Linked DNA regions of Cytobacillus sp. IB215665. The protein of the gene in region 1 binds, or shares a complex with, the protein of each later gene. Links are inferred from orthologs where the notes say so. Each region holds a gene or a part of one and is shown in the gene's direction. Other genes may lie near its edges.

The links.
Region 2: the proteins of nusB (region 1) and rpsJ are in contact, whole or in part, in a solved structure (PDB 3D3B), measured with the Escherichia coli proteins. The link is inferred for Cytobacillus sp. IB215665 from one-to-one orthologs.

Annotation. Positions count from the first base shown.
Region 1 is NZ_JAXBME010000002.1:375,361-383,579, forward strand. Bases 2,316-5,257 are described here. They hold nusB (transcription antitermination factor NusB), read left to right. Parts: upstream 2,316-3,559; coding sequence 3,560-3,955; downstream 3,956-5,257. Other genes in these bases: accC (acetyl-CoA carboxylase biotin carboxylase subunit), read left to right, coding at 2,316-2,638; SLH52_RS03830 (Asp23/Gls24 family envelope stress response protein), read left to right, coding at 2,660-3,061; xseA (exodeoxyribonuclease VII large subunit), read left to right, coding at 3,981-5,257. Outside these bases: SLH52_RS03815 (SpoIIIAH-like family protein), read left to right, coding at 1-458; accB (acetyl-CoA carboxylase biotin carboxyl carrier protein), read left to right, coding at 709-1,227; more of accC, read left to right, coding at 1,283-2,315; more of xseA, read left to right, coding at 5,258-5,336; SLH52_RS03845 (exodeoxyribonuclease VII small subunit), read left to right, coding at 5,329-5,556; SLH52_RS03850 (farnesyl diphosphate synthase), read left to right, coding at 5,562-6,452; SLH52_RS03855 (hypothetical protein), read left to right, coding at 7,170-7,775; dxs (1-deoxy-D-xylulose-5-phosphate synthase), read left to right, coding at 7,790-8,219. UniProt on the Escherichia coli protein: Part of the processive rRNA transcription and antitermination complex (rrnTAC). The complex forms an RNA-chaperone ring around the RNA exit tunnel of RNA polymerase (RNAP).
Region 2 is NZ_JAXBME010000023.1:20,393-28,594, reverse strand. Bases 1,292-4,216 are described here. They hold rpsJ (30S ribosomal protein S10), read left to right. Parts: upstream 1,292-2,562; coding sequence 2,563-2,871; downstream 2,872-4,216. Other genes in these bases: rplW (50S ribosomal protein L23), read left to right, coding at 4,183-4,216; rplD (50S ribosomal protein L4), read left to right, coding at 3,560-4,183; rplC (50S ribosomal protein L3), read left to right, coding at 2,906-3,532; SLH52_RS20600 (hypothetical protein), read left to right, coding at 2,352-2,537; tuf (elongation factor Tu), read left to right, coding at 1,292-2,191. Also shown: fusA (elongation factor G), read left to right, coding at 1-888; more of tuf, read left to right, coding at 1,004-1,291; more of rplW, read left to right, coding at 4,217-4,470; rplB (50S ribosomal protein L2), read left to right, coding at 4,498-5,328; rpsS (30S ribosomal protein S19), read left to right, coding at 5,386-5,664; rplV (50S ribosomal protein L22), read left to right, coding at 5,682-6,023; rpsC (30S ribosomal protein S3), read left to right, coding at 6,027-6,683; rplP (50S ribosomal protein L16), read left to right, coding at 6,686-7,120; rpmC (50S ribosomal protein L29), read left to right, coding at 7,110-7,313; rpsQ (30S ribosomal protein S17), read left to right, coding at 7,334-7,597; rplN (50S ribosomal protein L14), read left to right, coding at 7,641-8,009; rplX (50S ribosomal protein L24), read left to right, coding at 8,050-8,202. UniProt on the Escherichia coli protein: Involved in the binding of tRNA to the ribosomes. Part of the processive rRNA transcription and antitermination complex (rrnTAC). The complex forms an RNA-chaperone ring around the RNA exit tunnel of RNA polymerase (RNAP).

The DNA of each region.
Region 1 (8,219 bases):
ATCAAGAGATGGTTGAAGAAGAACAATCTGGAACTGTAGTAGAAATTAGTGAACAAGGTAGCATGAGCGGTATGGTAGAAGGATTGGAAGAGGATTCTCTTACTTTGTCTTCTGACGATTGGATTATAGCAAAACGCATGCAACTACAAGATATAAGAAGTAAAGAAATGGAGAAATTACAAGACATTGCAGCTTCAAAAACTGCCACGATTGATGAAATTAACGAGGCAGCAAGTAAACTTGAGGAACTTGAAACATTAAGTGCAAAAGAAGATACATTAGAAGTGTTAATTGAGTCGATGGGCTATGTTGCTGCACTTGTTGAGACGAATGGAAATAATGTGGAAGTAACTGTGCAGGCAGAAGCTTTATCTCCTAGCGAGGCTAATGCGATCATCAAGAAAGTGAATGAGGAATTTCAAGAAAGGAAAGATGTGTTAGTTAAGCACAATCCATAAAAAAACAACATAGGTAACTGATTGATAGTTTTTGTAAAGGTAATATAAATGTAAGGGAAAAAATATTTTTTAACCCAGCCGGCTTAAGTGCCAGCTGGGTTTTTACGTACTTTAAAGGTAGATCAAATGAAAATAGTGTAGAATAATTTTTATACGATTGTTGTTAAACTGTTGAATGAAATAGGTGTCTATCGTATGATGATGGTATGAGATACTAGAAACAAGTATAAGTTAAATAAGGAGTGCTCATATGTTGAAAATTCAAGAGATTCGAGAATTAATTAAACTAGTTGACCAATCAAATATTGACGAATTTGTTTATGAGAATGAAGGTTCAAAAATTAAAATGAAAAAACAAGGAACCGTTACTAAACAAACCCTTAGTAACATTGCTGTTGAGGAAGTGCAAAAGCATCAACCTGTTGCACCAACAACAGAACTAAGTTCAAGTCCTGTGTCAGAAGTTCCCGCTGAAAGCAGTAACGTGCGCGTGGAAGCAGAAAGAAAAGGTATCGAAGAACAGACGAATTTACATAAGATTACTTCACCAATGGTTGGAACTTTTTATGCTGCACCATCACCTGACAGTGACAAATACGTTTCAGTAGGTGATAGTGTGCAAAACAACACAGTAGTTTGTATTGTAGAGGCAATGAAGTTATTTAATGAAATTGAAGCAGAAGTAAAAGGGGAAATCGTAGACATTCTTGCAGAAGATGGCCAACTTGTAGAGTATGGTCAGCCCTTGTTCCTTGTGAAGCCTGTGTAAGTAAGTTTTCAATAAGAGAACAAAGAGGATGGAGTAGAACAGGAGAGAATGACGAATGATAAAAAAATTATTAATTGCAAACAGGGGTGAAATTGCTGTACGCATCATTCGAGCATGTACAGAATTGGGAATAGAAACTGTTGCAGTATTTTCTGAGGCTGACCGTGACGCATTACATGTACAAATGGCAGACGAGGCTTATTGTATTGGACCTACCGCGTCAAAAGATAGCTATTTAAATTTTACAAATATTATTAGTGTAGCAACACTTACAGGTAGTGATGCTATTCATCCTGGGTACGGGTTTTTAGCTGAGAATGCAGATTTCGCAGATCTATGCAGGGAATGTAATATTACATTTGTTGGTCCAAGTCCAGAAGCAATCACGAAAATGGGTACTAAGGATGTAGCTAGAGAGACTATGAAGACAGCTAATGTTCCAATTGTACCTGGATCGCAAGGGATAATTAATAGTACAGATGAAGCAGTACTATTAGCTAACGACATTGGATATCCTGTTATTATCAAAGCGACAGCTGGTGGTGGAGGAAAAGGCATTCGTGTCGCAGCAGACGAACAAGAATTAATAAATGGCATCAACATTACTCAACAAGAGGCAGCTACTGCGTTTGGGAATCCTGGAGTTTATATTGAAAAATATGTTCAAGATTTTCGTCATGTAGAGATTCAAGTATTAGCTGATAACTTTGGAAATGTTATTCATTTAGGTGAACGTGATTGTTCGATTCAACGTCGTCTTCAGAAGCTTGTTGAGGAAACACCGTCACCTGCACTAAATGAAGAAATTCGAGAACGAATGGGAAATGCAGCAGTTAAAGCGGCTGCAGCTGTAAACTATTCAGGAGCAGGAACGGTAGAGTTTATTTTTGACTATAACGAAAACGCGTTCTACTTCATGGAAATGAATACGAGGATACAAGTTGAGCATCCAGTTACAGAGATGGTAACAGGAGTTGATTTAATAAAAGAACAAATTCGTGTAGCTTCTGGAGAAAAGCTTGCATACACCCAAGAAGACATTACGTATACTGGATGGGCAATTGAATGTAGGATAAATGCAGAAAACCCTGAGAAAAACTTTATGCCTTCACCTGGAAGAATTAATATGTACTTGCCGCCTGGAGGCTACGGGGTTCGTGTAGACTCGGCAGCATATCCTGGGTATATGATTCCACCATATTATGATTCAATGATAGCAAAATTAATTACCTATGGAAAAACTAGAGATGAAGCAATTGATAGAATGAAAAGGGCATTAAAGGAATTTGTAATCGAAGGAATTCATACAACTATACCTTTTCATATGAATTTGTTAGAACATGAAAAATTTGTAGAAGGAAATTTTAATACTAAATTTCTTGAATTATATGATGTAATGGGCAATAAATAAAAATATAGGAGGTGTATTAAAATGGAAAGCAACTTATTAGAAATGAACCAAGGGAATAATAGTTTAGGGAAAATCGAAATTGCTCCTGAAGTAATTGAGGTTATAGCCGGCATAGCTGCATCTGAGATTGAGGGTATTGCACAAATGCGAGGAAACTTTGCTTCTGGAGTAGTTGAGAGGCTAGGTATAAAAAATCATGGTAAAGGTGTTAAGGTTGAGCTCACTGAAGAGGGTGTTACGATAGACGTGTACTGTATGGTGAAATTTGGTGTTTCGATCCCGAGTATAGCTCATCAAGTACAAGACAACGTTCGTCAGACACTATTGAATATGACTGCTTTAGATGTTGATGAAGTTAACATTCACGTAGTAGGAGTTCAATTTGATAACCCTGCACAAGAGACTGAAATAGAAGAACTATAATACAGCTACAAGCTAGTGTTATTATCGTTTGAAAATTAACTAATGACTAAAAAAGGGTCAAACCCGCTATCCACCTTTGTATAATGAGTGATTCTGAAGATATTATACAAGGTTTTGGGAGTAATGTGGTTTGATCCTTATTTTTGCGTTTTTTAATATATGTTAGAGTGTTATTGGCTTTAATTTCAAATTTTCGTATTTTTCACGGCTAGTACAAGGGCAACCTGTTGGGGTCATAAAACTCAAGAAGGTTAAAAAACAATCTTCCACTTGTCTTTTTTTTGATCGCCACCGCTCTTTTCTTGGTGTCTAGCTCCTGTATATGGCTTCAGCGCTTGTCAGGGGTGATCAATGCTCTTCTACTTTGGGTGATTGTACTAAGGTGTTTGAATTGTGTTATGATCATGTTATGATAAATCGACAATATAGTTACTATTTGAAAACTTTCATAAAATAATGGTACGTGTTGTAGTAAAGTTTATAAAGGAGAAGGAAGTTATGAAACGTCGTACTGCTAGAAAAAAGGCACTACAAGCATTATTTCAAATTGACATAAGTGATATTGAATCAAAGGAAGCTATTGACAATGTAATTGGTGAACAACATAGTGATCCTTTCCTAGAAGAAATAGTCTTAGGTGTAGCAAAGCACCAAGCTGAAATAGATGAACATATTCGTAAGAATTTAGAGAATTGGACGATAGAACGGGTAGCAAATGTTGACCGATCCATTTTACGCATTGCGGTGTTTGAAATGATGTATATAGATGAAATACCAACAAACGTAAGCATTGATGAGGCAATTGAATTAGGCAAGCTTTTTGGCGATGAGCAATCTGGGAAATTTATAAATGGTGTGTTATCAAAAATAAGTAATTCGATAAATAGAACATAACAATATTCCAAGGGGTTTATGTTATATGGGTGAAAAAAAATTTGTAACAGTAACTGCGTTGACAAAATATGTAAAGCGTAAGTTTGATGTTGACCCTCATTTACAAGATATATGGGTAAAAGGTGAAATTTCAAACTTCACCTTGCATAGCCGTGGACATATGTATTTCACCTTAAAAGATGAGGGAGCAAAAATTCAAGCAGTCATGTTTGCTAAGCAAAATCGTACGTTAAAATATAAACCTGAAAATGGCATGAAGGTATTACTTAGGGGAGAAATATCGGTTTATCAATCCAGTGGATCATATCAGATCTACGTTAAAGAAATGGAACCTGACGGCATAGGTAGCTTGTATATTGCATTTGAAGAACTAAAGAAAAGGCTTGATGAAGAAGGGTTATTTTTAACTAAACACAAAAAAAATATTCCTAAGTTTCCACGATACATCGGTGTTATAACATCCCCGACTGGAGCAGCAGTTAGAGATATATTAACTACTATTAAAAGGCGTTATCCTATAGCAAATGTAGTAATATTACCTGCGCTTGTACAAGGTGAATATGCACCACAATCACTAGTTGAAAAAATAAAATACGCGAACCAACTAGCATATTTAGATGTATTAATCGTTGGTAGAGGCGGGGGCTCGATTGAAGAATTATGGGCGTTTAACGAGGAAAGCGTTGTAAGAGAAATCTTTGCTTCATCGATACCGGTCATCTCTGCTGTAGGTCATGAGACAGATTTTACAATCTCAGATTTGGTTGCAGATTTAAGAGCACCTACTCCTACCGGAGCAGCTGAAATGGCAGTGCCTAAACTATCGGACGTTGCTGAACGGTTATCACAAAATAAAGTCCGTCTTATAAAGTTAATGAAACAAAGGCTAGTTAATGAAGCAGATCAATTAAATCATATGAAAAAATCATATGCATTTCGGTATCCCCAACAACTCTATGCCCAAAAAAACCAAGAGCTTGATCGCATGCTAGAACAGCTTAAACGTACAGTTAGCCGATTAGTTAGCGTGAAACAAGACAGTACCGAGAATTTGCTGAAACGTTTAATGCAAAAGCATCCTAAAGAATTAATTCATAAAGCATTCGAGCAACATTCGATAACAACAAAAGCTCTCCAAAAAGAAATACAAAATGTTGTAAAGCAAAATCAACTCTTATTTACCTCGAATGTTTCTAAATTAGATGCTTTAAGTCCACTGAAAGTAATGGATAGAGGATTTAGCCTAGTTTATGATAATAATGATCTTATAGTAAAAAGTGTTGAAAGAGTAAAAGTGAATGATAGCCTAACAATACAAATGAAAGATGGTAAATTAGCTTGTGAAGTTTGCAGTGTAGAGGAGCGAATGATAGATGAATAAGGAGATAACATTTGAGCAAGCGATGGAGCAGCTTGAAAAGATTGTTGAGAAACTTGAAGAAGGAGATGTTCCTCTCGAGGAGGCAATTGATTTCTTTAAAGAAGGTATGAAACTCTCATCATTTTGTCATGAGAAATTACAAAATGTAGAAAAACAAATGGATCAAATACTTCGTGAAGACGGTGAGCTTGAACCTTTCACTATTCGAGAGGATGAGTGACATACATGCAAGTAGAAGTAGCAGAATATTTGTCGGAACAAAAAAAAGTAATTGAAAAAAATTTATTAACTGGCATACAAGCATTGTCCTCACCTGACATTTTAAAGGAATCTATGAATTATTCTCTTCAAGCTGGTGGAAAAAGACTAAGACCATTGTTATTACTTGCTACATTGCGTGCTTTTAATAAAGATGAAGATCTTGGAATTGATGTGGCTGTTGCAATAGAATTAATACATACATACTCACTAGTTCATGATGATCTCCCAAGCATGGATGATGATGATTTGCGTAGAGGAAATCCTACTAATCATAAAGTGTTTGGCGAAGCTATGGCTATTTTAGCAGGAGATGCATTGTTGACATATAGTTTCCAATTAATTGCTGACATAAATCATCCATCGGTATCACCTGAAGTCAAGTTGTTACTTATATCAAAACTCGCTCAAGCTGCAGGGCCAGAAGGTATGGTTGGTGGTCAAGTTGCTGACATACAAAGTGAAGGAAAAACGCCTTCAATCGAGACGTTGGAATATATTCATAAGCACAAAACAGGTAAGCTCCTTGCTTACAGTGTGATTGCTGGAGCTATACTTGCAGGAGCATCAGATGCGCAATTAAGTGTTCTGAAAGAATTCGCAATGCATATTGGATTGGCATTTCAAATAAGGGATGACATATTAGATATTGAAGGTTCTGAGGACAAAATAGGGAAGCCTATAGGTAGTGATGAAGAACTGGATAAGATGACATACCCAGCTTTATTAACCTTGAGTGGTGCAAAAGAAAAACTGTCTTTCCACATCACTCATGCAAAGTTTAAATTACAGCAAGCGAATATCAATCATGATATTCTAGAATATATATGTGATCTTATTGCAACTAGGGAAAATTAAGCTTAAAATAACGATCAATTGAGAAATACTTAATTATATGGTATATTTAATTTTAGCTAGGGGTGGTGCAGTATTCTAGTCAAACCACCGTTCCTGAAGGCGGGCCTAAAAATCCGCCAAAGGGCATATCGATGAAGTTCCTTGTGTCGGCTTGAGGCGCCCAGCCTTGGGTTGGTGCTGGGAGTTAAGGTTGCTGGGCGATCCACAATGGCATGTGGGCGTTGACCCAGCTTCCGCGGAGGCCCATACTTGTAGATTTATTAAATCTATGGGATGGGGAATGAACCTGTCACTGTAAGTCAAATTACAAGCAGCGTAGCCTGCCTTGAGTGGAGTTTGAGGGGATTATGGTTTAAGGTATACATCAGTTGGCCATTGATATATGCCTCATCAGTCCATATGAAATCATCTCTGCAAAAGAGGATAAGGATTTGGTTAAGGTTTGTTGAGGAAAACTCCTAGACTGTTCCAATGACATGAAAAGAGGATTATAGTACGGACTAAGTGGTAATCCAGTCTAGCATATGGTGACATAGCTAAAACAAGTTTGAAGGGAAACCGCCAAAGTGGCAACGCTTGGTACTTGCTTGGGAAAACCTACTGGACCTAAGCCGTAATTTTTACTCTTTTCATGACCACCCTACTATACATAATAAATTGACATTTTTGTTTGAATATAAGATAGGAAATACGGTTGAATAGGGTGTAGTATACCACATGAAACAAGTTTTTCGACAATCAATAAATTGGAGCATGGGGATTGCCGTTATCACTTTTGTGTTAGCGGCTCTTTTTTCAGTTGTATCTACAAGTATGTTAAGCGGCGTGACTTGGGGATTAGGCATGCTCATCGTTTTAGCAATTGTATTAACTGGAATATTTTTTGATATGATAGGAATAGCTGCTACTGCTGCTAACGAAGTGCCATTTCATTCAATGGCTTCAAAAAAAATAAGTGGAGCAAAACCAGCGATCCGGATCGTTCGCAATGCAGATAAATTTGCGAGCTTCTGTAATGATGTAATTGGTGATATATCTGGAATTATTAGTGGAACTGCTTCGGCGGTAGTTATTGTCCAGTTCACTGTATCTTTTCATTATAATGAAGGCTCGTTTTTCCAAATTATTGTATCAGTGATTTTTACAAGTGTAGTGGCTGCATTGACAGTTGGTGGAAAAGCAATGGGGAAATCACTTGCACTTGCATATTCTACAGAGATTATTTTTCAAGTTGGTAAGTTGTTTTATTTTCTTGAAGAAAAGTTTAATATTGAACTATTAAAGGAGAAAAAGAAGAAAAACAAGCAAAGAAAAACCAGATGAAGGTGAGTGGTCCTATGGATCTAACGACAATAAAAGATCCTCGTTTTTTAAAAAACTTATCAAGTCACGAACTAGAACAACTAACTGAAGAAATCCGTAAGTTTTTAATTGAAAAGCTCTCGAAGACCGGGGGTCATATTGGACCCAATTTAGGTGTTGTTGAACTGACGATCGCCTTACACAAAGTATTCGACAGCCCTAAGGATAAATTTCTTTGGGATGTCGGTCATCAGTCTTATGTTCACAAAATATTGACGGGTCGTGCCAATGAATTTGATACGCTTAGAAAATATCAAGGCTTATGTGGCTTTCCAAAAATGAATGAAAGTGAACATGATGTTTGGGAAACTGGTCACAGTTCAACATCGTTGTCTGCAGCGATGGGGATGGTATTAGCTAGGGATCTAAAGAAATCTAATGACATCATTATTCCAATCATTGGTG
Region 2 (8,202 bases), on another replicon or contig:
GAGTCTATGGAATTCCCTGAGCCGGTAATTTCACTTTCGATCGAACCAAAATCAAAAGCTGACCAAGATAAAATGACAACAGCACTTCAAAAACTTCAAGAAGAAGATCCAACGTTTAGAGCACATACTGACCAAGAAACAGGCCAAGTAATTATCGAAGGTATGGGTGAATTACACTTAGACATCCTCGTTGATCGCATGCGCCGTGAGTTCAAGGTAGAAGCAAATGTAGGTGCTCCACAGGTTGCATATCGTGAAACTTTCCGTGCTGCTGCAAAAGTTGAAGGGAAATTCGCGCGTCAATCAGGTGGACGTGGACAATTCGGTCACGTTTGGATCGAATTTGAGCCAAATGAAGAAGGTAAAGGCTTTGAATTTGAAAATAAAATTGTCGGTGGTGTAGTTCCACGTGAGTACATTCCAGCCGTTGGAGCTGGATTAGAAGATGCAATGGGCAATGGTGTACTTGCTGGGTATCCACTAGTTGATGTGAAAGCTGCTCTTGTAGATGGTTCTTACCATGATGTTGACTCATCTGAGATGGCCTTTAAAATCGCAGCATCTATGGCATTGAAAAATGCGATCTCTAAATGTAACCCAGTCATCCTTGAACCTATTATGAAGGTTGAAGTTGTAATGCCTGATGAGTACTTAGGAGACATCATGGGTGACGTTACATCACGTCGTGGTCGCGTTGAAGGTATGGAAGCTCGCGGTAACGCACAGGTCGTTCGTGCGATGGTTCCATTATCTGAAATGTTTGGGTATGCTACTGCATTGCGTTCTAATACGCAAGGTCGTGGTACATTCTCAATGCACTTTGATCACTACGAAGAAGTACCAAAAGCAATTTCAGAAGAAATTATTAAGAAAAATAAAGGTGAATAATTGATTTATTCCATTTATTAAAGTATAACTACTTATGTAAGAAAGAAAGTAGTTCAAGATAGCAACTACTATCTTATATAAATTATGATATGTATATTAAGGAGGATAAATTATAATGGGTAAAGAAAAATTCGATCGTTCCAAAACACATGCGAATATCGGTACAATTGGTCACGTTGACCACGGTAAAACAACTTTAACTGCTGCTATTACAACTGTTCTTGCTAAAAAAGGTGGAGCAGAGGCACAAGCATATGATCAAATTGATGCAGCGCCAGAAGAGCGTGAGCGTGGAATCACAATTTCTACTGCACACGTTGAGTACGAAACTGACACTCGTCACTATGCACACGTAGATTGCCCAGGACATGCTGACTATGTTAAAAATATGATCACTGGTGCGGCGCAAATGGATGGAGCTATCCTAGTTGTTTCAGCTTCTGATGGTCCAATGCCACAAACTCGTGAGCACATCCTTCTTTCTCGTCAGGTTGGTGTACCTTACATCGTTGTTTTCTTAAACAAATGTGATATGGTAGATGACGAAGAGTTACTAGAATTAGTAGAAATGGAAGTGCGTGACTTATTATCTGAGTATGACTTCCCTGGTGATGACATTCCTGTTATCCAAGGTTCAGCTCTTAAAGCTCTTGAAGGAGACGCTGCATACGAAGAAAAAATTATTGAGTTAATGGCTGCAGTTGATGACTACATCCCAACTCCAGAGCGTGACACAGAAAAAGATTTCATGATGCCAGTTGAGGATGTATTCTCGATCACTGGTCGTGGTACAGTTGCTACTGGTCGTGTTGACCGCGGTAAATTAAATGTTGGAGATGAAATCGAAATCATCGGTTTAGCTGAAGAGTCAAGCAAAACTACAGTTACTGGTGTAGAAATGTTCCGTAAGCTTCTTGATTATGCTGAAGCTGGAGACAACATTGGTGCATTACTTCGTGGTGTATCACGTGAAGACATTGAGCGTGGGCAAGTTTTAGCTAAGCCTGGTTCAATTACTCCACACCAAAAATTTAAAGCTGAAGTTTACGTATTATCAAAAGAAGAAGGTGGACGTCATACTCCATTCTTCACAAACTACCGTCCTCAGTTCTACTTCCGTACAACTGATGTAACTGGTATCGTTAATCTTCCAGAAGGCGTAGAAATGGTTATGCCTGGGGATAACATTGAAATGACAGTTGAGCTTATCGCTCCTATCGCACTTGAAGAAGGTACTAAATTCTCTATTCGTGAGGGTGGACGTACTGTAGGTGCTGGAGTAGTAGCTACTATCACTGAGTGATAATAGATAAGAAACAGGTTTGCGTTTATACGTAGACCTGTTTTTTTATGGAATGGTTCCTTGTTAAACAATATTAAGATCTAAAAGTCACCTAAAGGGACATTAACAAAAACTGCTAACAGTATGTTGTGCTAGAGTAATTGAAAAGAGACTGTAAGGCGTGTATACTAAGTCGTGGGTTAAAAAAATTGATAGATTAAAATTTGCTATTGCATTAGGTGCAATTTTTTTATATAATAGTGAATGTTGGTCTTTGACTGCGATGATGTGGAAGGTTGCTGACACACCCGGCCGCTTTGCCATGGCGAGTGTGGGGAAATTTCCACGGAGAATGTCTATTAAATAAAATAGGCGATAAAGGAGGGAAAATAATGGCAAAAGAAAAAATTCGTATTCGATTAAAAGCTTACGATCACCGAATTCTTGATCAATCTGCAGAAAAAATCGTAGCAACAGCTAAGCGATCAGGTGCAAATGTCTCTGGTCCGATTCCGTTACCAACTGAAAAGTCTGTTTATACGATTCTTCGTGCTGTTCATAAGTATAAAGATTCTCGTGAGCAATTTGAAATGCGTACACATAAACGCTTAATTGATATCGTAAATCCTACTCCAAAAACAGTAGATTCACTAATGCGTTTAGACTTGCCGTCAGGTGTAGATATTGAAATTAAACTATAATAAATAATAAGTTAGATAACAGGAGGTGTGACGAATGACCAAAGGAATCTTAGGTAGAAAGATTGGTATGACACAAGTGTTCGTTGGAGATGTACTTGTACCAGTTACTGTAGTTGAGGCTTCACCTAACGTAGTTCTTCAGAAGAAAACTGAAGCAACAGATGGTTATGAAGCTATACAACTTGGTTTTGATAACAAGCGTGAAAAGCTTGCTAACAAACCAGCTAAAGGACATGTTGCAAAAGCGGATACTACGCCTAAGCGCTTCATCCGTGAATTCCGCGGGCTGAACGTTGAGGAATATGAAGTTGGTCAGGAAGTCAAAGTTGACGTCTTCTCTGAAGGCGATGTAGTAGATGTTACAGGTATTTCAAAGGGTAAAGGATTCCAAGGTGCAATTAAGCGCCACGGACAATCACGCGGCCCTATGTCACACGGTTCGCGCTATCACCGTCGTCCTGGTTCAATGGGACCTGTTGATCCAAACCGTGTATTCAAAGGAAAGCTTTTACCTGGACGTATGGGTGGAGAACGTATAACTGTTCAAAACTTAGAAGTTGTAAAAATTGATGCTGAACGTAACATTTTACTTATTAAAGGTAATGTCCCAGGACCAAAAAAAGGTCTTGTAACTATTAATAGTGCGGTTAAGGCACAGTAATTTTTGTAAGAAAGGAGGAATATACCAATGCCTAAAGTAACATTATATAGCCAAAATGGTTCTACAGTAGGTGAAGTAGAGCTTAATGAATCTGTATTTGGTATTGAGCCTAACAAGAGTGTATTATTCGATGCAGTTATTATGCAAAGAGCTTCCTTAAGACAAGGAACTCACAAAGTAAAAGGTCGTTCTGAAGTACGTGGCGGTGGACGTAAACCTTGGCGTCAAAAAGGTACTGGACGTGCTCGTCAAGGATCAATTCGTTCTCCACAATGGCGTGGTGGTGGAATAGTATTCGGACCTACACCTAGAAGCTACAGCTATAAGCTACCTAAGAAGGTACGTCGCTTAGCACTTAAATCAGCACTATCAACAAAAGTGCTTGAAAATGATATCGTTGTATTAGAGAGCCTAGCATTTGAAGCTCCTAAAACAAAAGAAATGGTAAACATTTTAAACAGTCTTTCTGCAGATCGCAAAGCGTTAATCGTAACTGCTGATCAAAATGAATTCGTGACTCTTTCAGCGCGTAATATTCCTGGAGTAACAGTTGTATCTGCTACAGGTGTGAACGTACTGGACTTATTAAACCACGATAAACTTGTGATCACTAAAGATGCGGTGGAAAAAGTAGAGGAGGTGCTTGCGTAATGAAAGAACCTCGTGATATTATTAAGCGCCCCGTTATTACAGAACGTTCTACAGATTTAATGGAAGAGAAAAAATATACGTTTGACGTTGATGTGAAAGCTAATAAAACTGAAGTCAAGGATGCTGTTGAGGCAATTTTTGATGTGAAAGTAGAAAAAGTAAACATCATGAACTACAAAGGTAAGTTCAAGCGTATGGGTCGTCATAGCGGTTATACTAATCGTCGCAGAAAAGCAATTGTGAAGTTAACTGCTGATAGCAAAGAAATCGAACTTTTTGAAGTATAAGTTTACTAGTGAAGGAGGGAAATAGAGATGGCGATTAAAAAGTATAAACCTACCTCAAACGGTCGTCGTGGTATGTCGGTATCAGATTTCGCAGAAATCACTACTGATACTCCCGAGAAGTCGTTATTGGCTCCTTTAAATAAAAAGGGTGGACGTAACAACCAAGGTAGATTAACAGTACGTCATCAAGGTGGCGGTCATAAGCGTCAATACCGCATCATTGATTTTAAACGCGACAAAGATGGTATACCAGGACGCGTTGCTACAATCGAGTATGATCCAAATAGATCAGCTAATATTGCGTTAATTAACTATGTTGATGGTGAAAAACGTTATATTCTAGCTCCGAAAAATTTAGAAGTGGGCATGGAAATCATGTCTGGCCCAGAAGCGGATATTAAAGTGGGTAATGCATTACCTTTAGTTAATATTCCTGTTGGTACAGTTATTCATAACATTGAACTTAAACCAGGTAGAGGTGGACAATTAGTACGTTCTGCTGGAACATCTGCTCAAGTTCTTGGTAAAGAAGGAAAATACGTTTTAGTACGTTTAACTTCAGGTGAAGTGCGTATGGTATTAGCTGCTTGCCGTGCTTCTATTGGTCAAGTTGGTAATGAGCAACACGAACTTATTAATATCGGTAAAGCAGGTCGTTCTCGTTGGTTAGGTAAACGCCCAACTGTACGTGGATCTGTAATGAACCCAGTTGATCACCCACATGGTGGTGGTGAAGGTAGAGCTCCTATCGGACGTAAGTCACCAATGACACCTTGGGGTAAACCAACACTCGGTTATAAAACGCGCAAGAAAAATAAGAAGTCAGATAAATTTATCGTGCGTCGTCGTAAAAAATAACGGGGTTGTGCTACGGTTCACAGGAACCGTATGCCAATCGCGAAGGGAGGTTCACATATGGGTCGCAGCTTAAAAAAAGGACCTTTTGTAGATGATCATTTAATGAAAAAAATTGAGAGCTTGAATGAAACTGATGGTAAGCGTGTGGTTAAAACATGGTCTCGTCGTTCAACGATTTTCCCTCAATTCATTGGTCATACAATTGCAGTTTATGATGGTCGAAAACATGTGCCTGTATATATAAGTGAAGACATGGTTGGTCACAAGCTTGGAGAGTTTGCACCAACTCGTACGTATAAAGGTCACGCTAGTGATGACAAGAAAACAAGACGTTAAGAGAGGAGGCATCCTAAATGCAAGCAAAAGCTGTTGCAAGAACAGTTCGAATTGCGCCTCGTAAAGCTCGCTTAGTAGTGGACTTAATTCGAGGAAAGCAAATTGGTGAAGCATTAGCAGTTTTACGCTTAACAAACAAAGCGGCTTCTCCGATAGTAGAAAAAGTATTAAAATCAGCTGTTGCAAACGCAGAACACAACTATGAGATGGATATTAATAATTTAGTTGTTGAAGAAGCGTATGTGAACGAAGGCCCGACTATGAAACGTTTCCGCCCGCGTGCAATGGGACGTGCTAGTCAAATTAATAAACGTACGAGCCACATTACTGTAGTGGTATCAGAAAAGAAGGAGGGATAATCAGTGGGTCAAAAAGTAAATCCAGTAGGTTTGCGTATCGGAGTCATCCGTGATTGGGAATCAAAGTGGTATGCTGATAAGGACTATGCAGATTTGTTGCATGAAGACCTTAAGGTTCGTGAATACATTACTAAGAGATTAAGTGACTCTGCAGTATCAAAAGTGGAAATTGAACGTGCGGCTAATCGTGTGAATATTTCAGTACACACTGCAAAACCAGGAATGGTTATTGGTAAAGGTGGTACAGAAGTAGAAGCACTTCGTAAAGCGTTAAATGCGTTGACAGGTAAACGTGTCCACATTAATATCGTAGAAATTAAGAGAGCTGACTTAGATGCTAAATTAGTAGCAGATAATATTGCTCGTCAATTAGAAAACCGTGTATCCTTCCGTCGTGTGCAAAAGCAAGCTATTCAACGTGCTTTACGCGCTGGAGCAAAAGGGATTAAAACAATGGTATCTGGTCGTTTAGGTGGTGCAGATATCGCTCGTGCTGAATATTACAGTGAGGGAACAGTTCCACTTCATACGCTCCGTGCTGACATAGATTATGGTACAGCTGAAGCAGATACTACGTATGGTAAATTAGGCGTAAAAGTATGGATTTATCGTGGAGAAGTCCTTCCTACAAAGAAGAATAAAGAGGAAGGAGGAAAATAATCATGTTAATGCCAAAACGCGTTAAGTATCGTCGCGAACACCGCGGTAAAATGCGCGGTCGTGCAAAAGGCGGCACTGAAGTAAATTTCGGTGAGTTCGGCTTACAAGCGCTAGAAGCGTCTTGGATTACTAACCGCCAAATCGAGGCTGCTCGTATTGCGATGACACGTTATATGAAACGTGGCGGTAAAGTATGGATTAAAATATTCCCATCCAAGCCATATACAGCTAAACCTCTAGAAGTTCGAATGGGTTCCGGTAAGGGTGCTCCAGAGGGCTGGGTTGCTGTTGTAAAACCAGGTAAGATTATGTTTGAAATCTCAGGTGTACCTGAAGAGGTGGCACGTGAAGCACTTCGTCTTGCATCACATAAACTTCCAGTAAAATGTAAGTTTGTAAAACGAGAAGAAATTGGTGGTGAATCAAATGAAAGCTAATGAAATTCGTGACCTTACCACTGCCGAAATTGAACAAAAAGTTAAGTCTTTAAAAGAAGAGTTATTCAATTTACGTTTCCAGCTAGCGACTGGACAACTTGAAAATACAGCTCGTATTCGCGAAGTACGTAAATCGATCGCTCGTATGAAAACTGTGATACGTGAAAGAGAGATCGGTGTGAATAATCGATAAATGAGGGGAGGTTTGCTTAAATGAGTGAACGCAACCAACGTAAAGTGTATACAGGTCGTGTTGTATCTGACAAAATGGATAAAACGATAACTGTATTAGTTGAAACATACAAAACTCATTCACTATATGGTAAACGTGTTAAGTATTCAAAGAAATTCAAAGCACATGATGAGCAAAATACTGCAAAAGTTGGCGACGTAGTTAAAGTAATGGAAACACGTCCACTATCTGCAACAAAACGTTTCCGTTTAGTAGAAGTAGTTGAAAAAGCGGTAATTATATAATACAAGGTCGGATGAATTTTATATCCGAAGGGAGGTTTCGTGAATGATTCAACAAGAATCTCGGTTGAAAGTTGCTGATAATTCTGGAGCTCGTGAAGTGTTAACGATAAAAGTTCTAGGTGGCTCTGGACGTAAATACGCAAATATTGGTGATGTAATTGTTTGTACAGTGAAACAAGCAACACCAGGAGGCGTTGTCAAAAAAGGTGAAGTAGTTAGGGCTGTTGTTGTACGTTCAAAAAAAGGAGCACGACGCCCAGACGGTTCTTACATCCGTTTTGACGAAAATGCATGCGTGATTATCCGTGACGACAAAAGTCCACGTGGTACTCGTATTTTCGGCCCGGTAGCTCGTGAATTACGTGATAGCAACTTCATGAAAATTGTATCATTAGCTCCTGAAGTTCTTTAATTTGAAAATTGAAATGCCTTATCAAGGAGGTGCAGATAAGATGCATGTAAAAAAAGGTGATAAAGTACTTGTGATTTCAGGTAAGGATAAAGGTAAACAAGGAGTTATCCTTGCTGCATTGCCAAAGAAAAGTAGAGTTCTTGTGGAAGGTGTGAATATTGTGAAGAAGCATTCTAAACCTTCACAAGCTAAT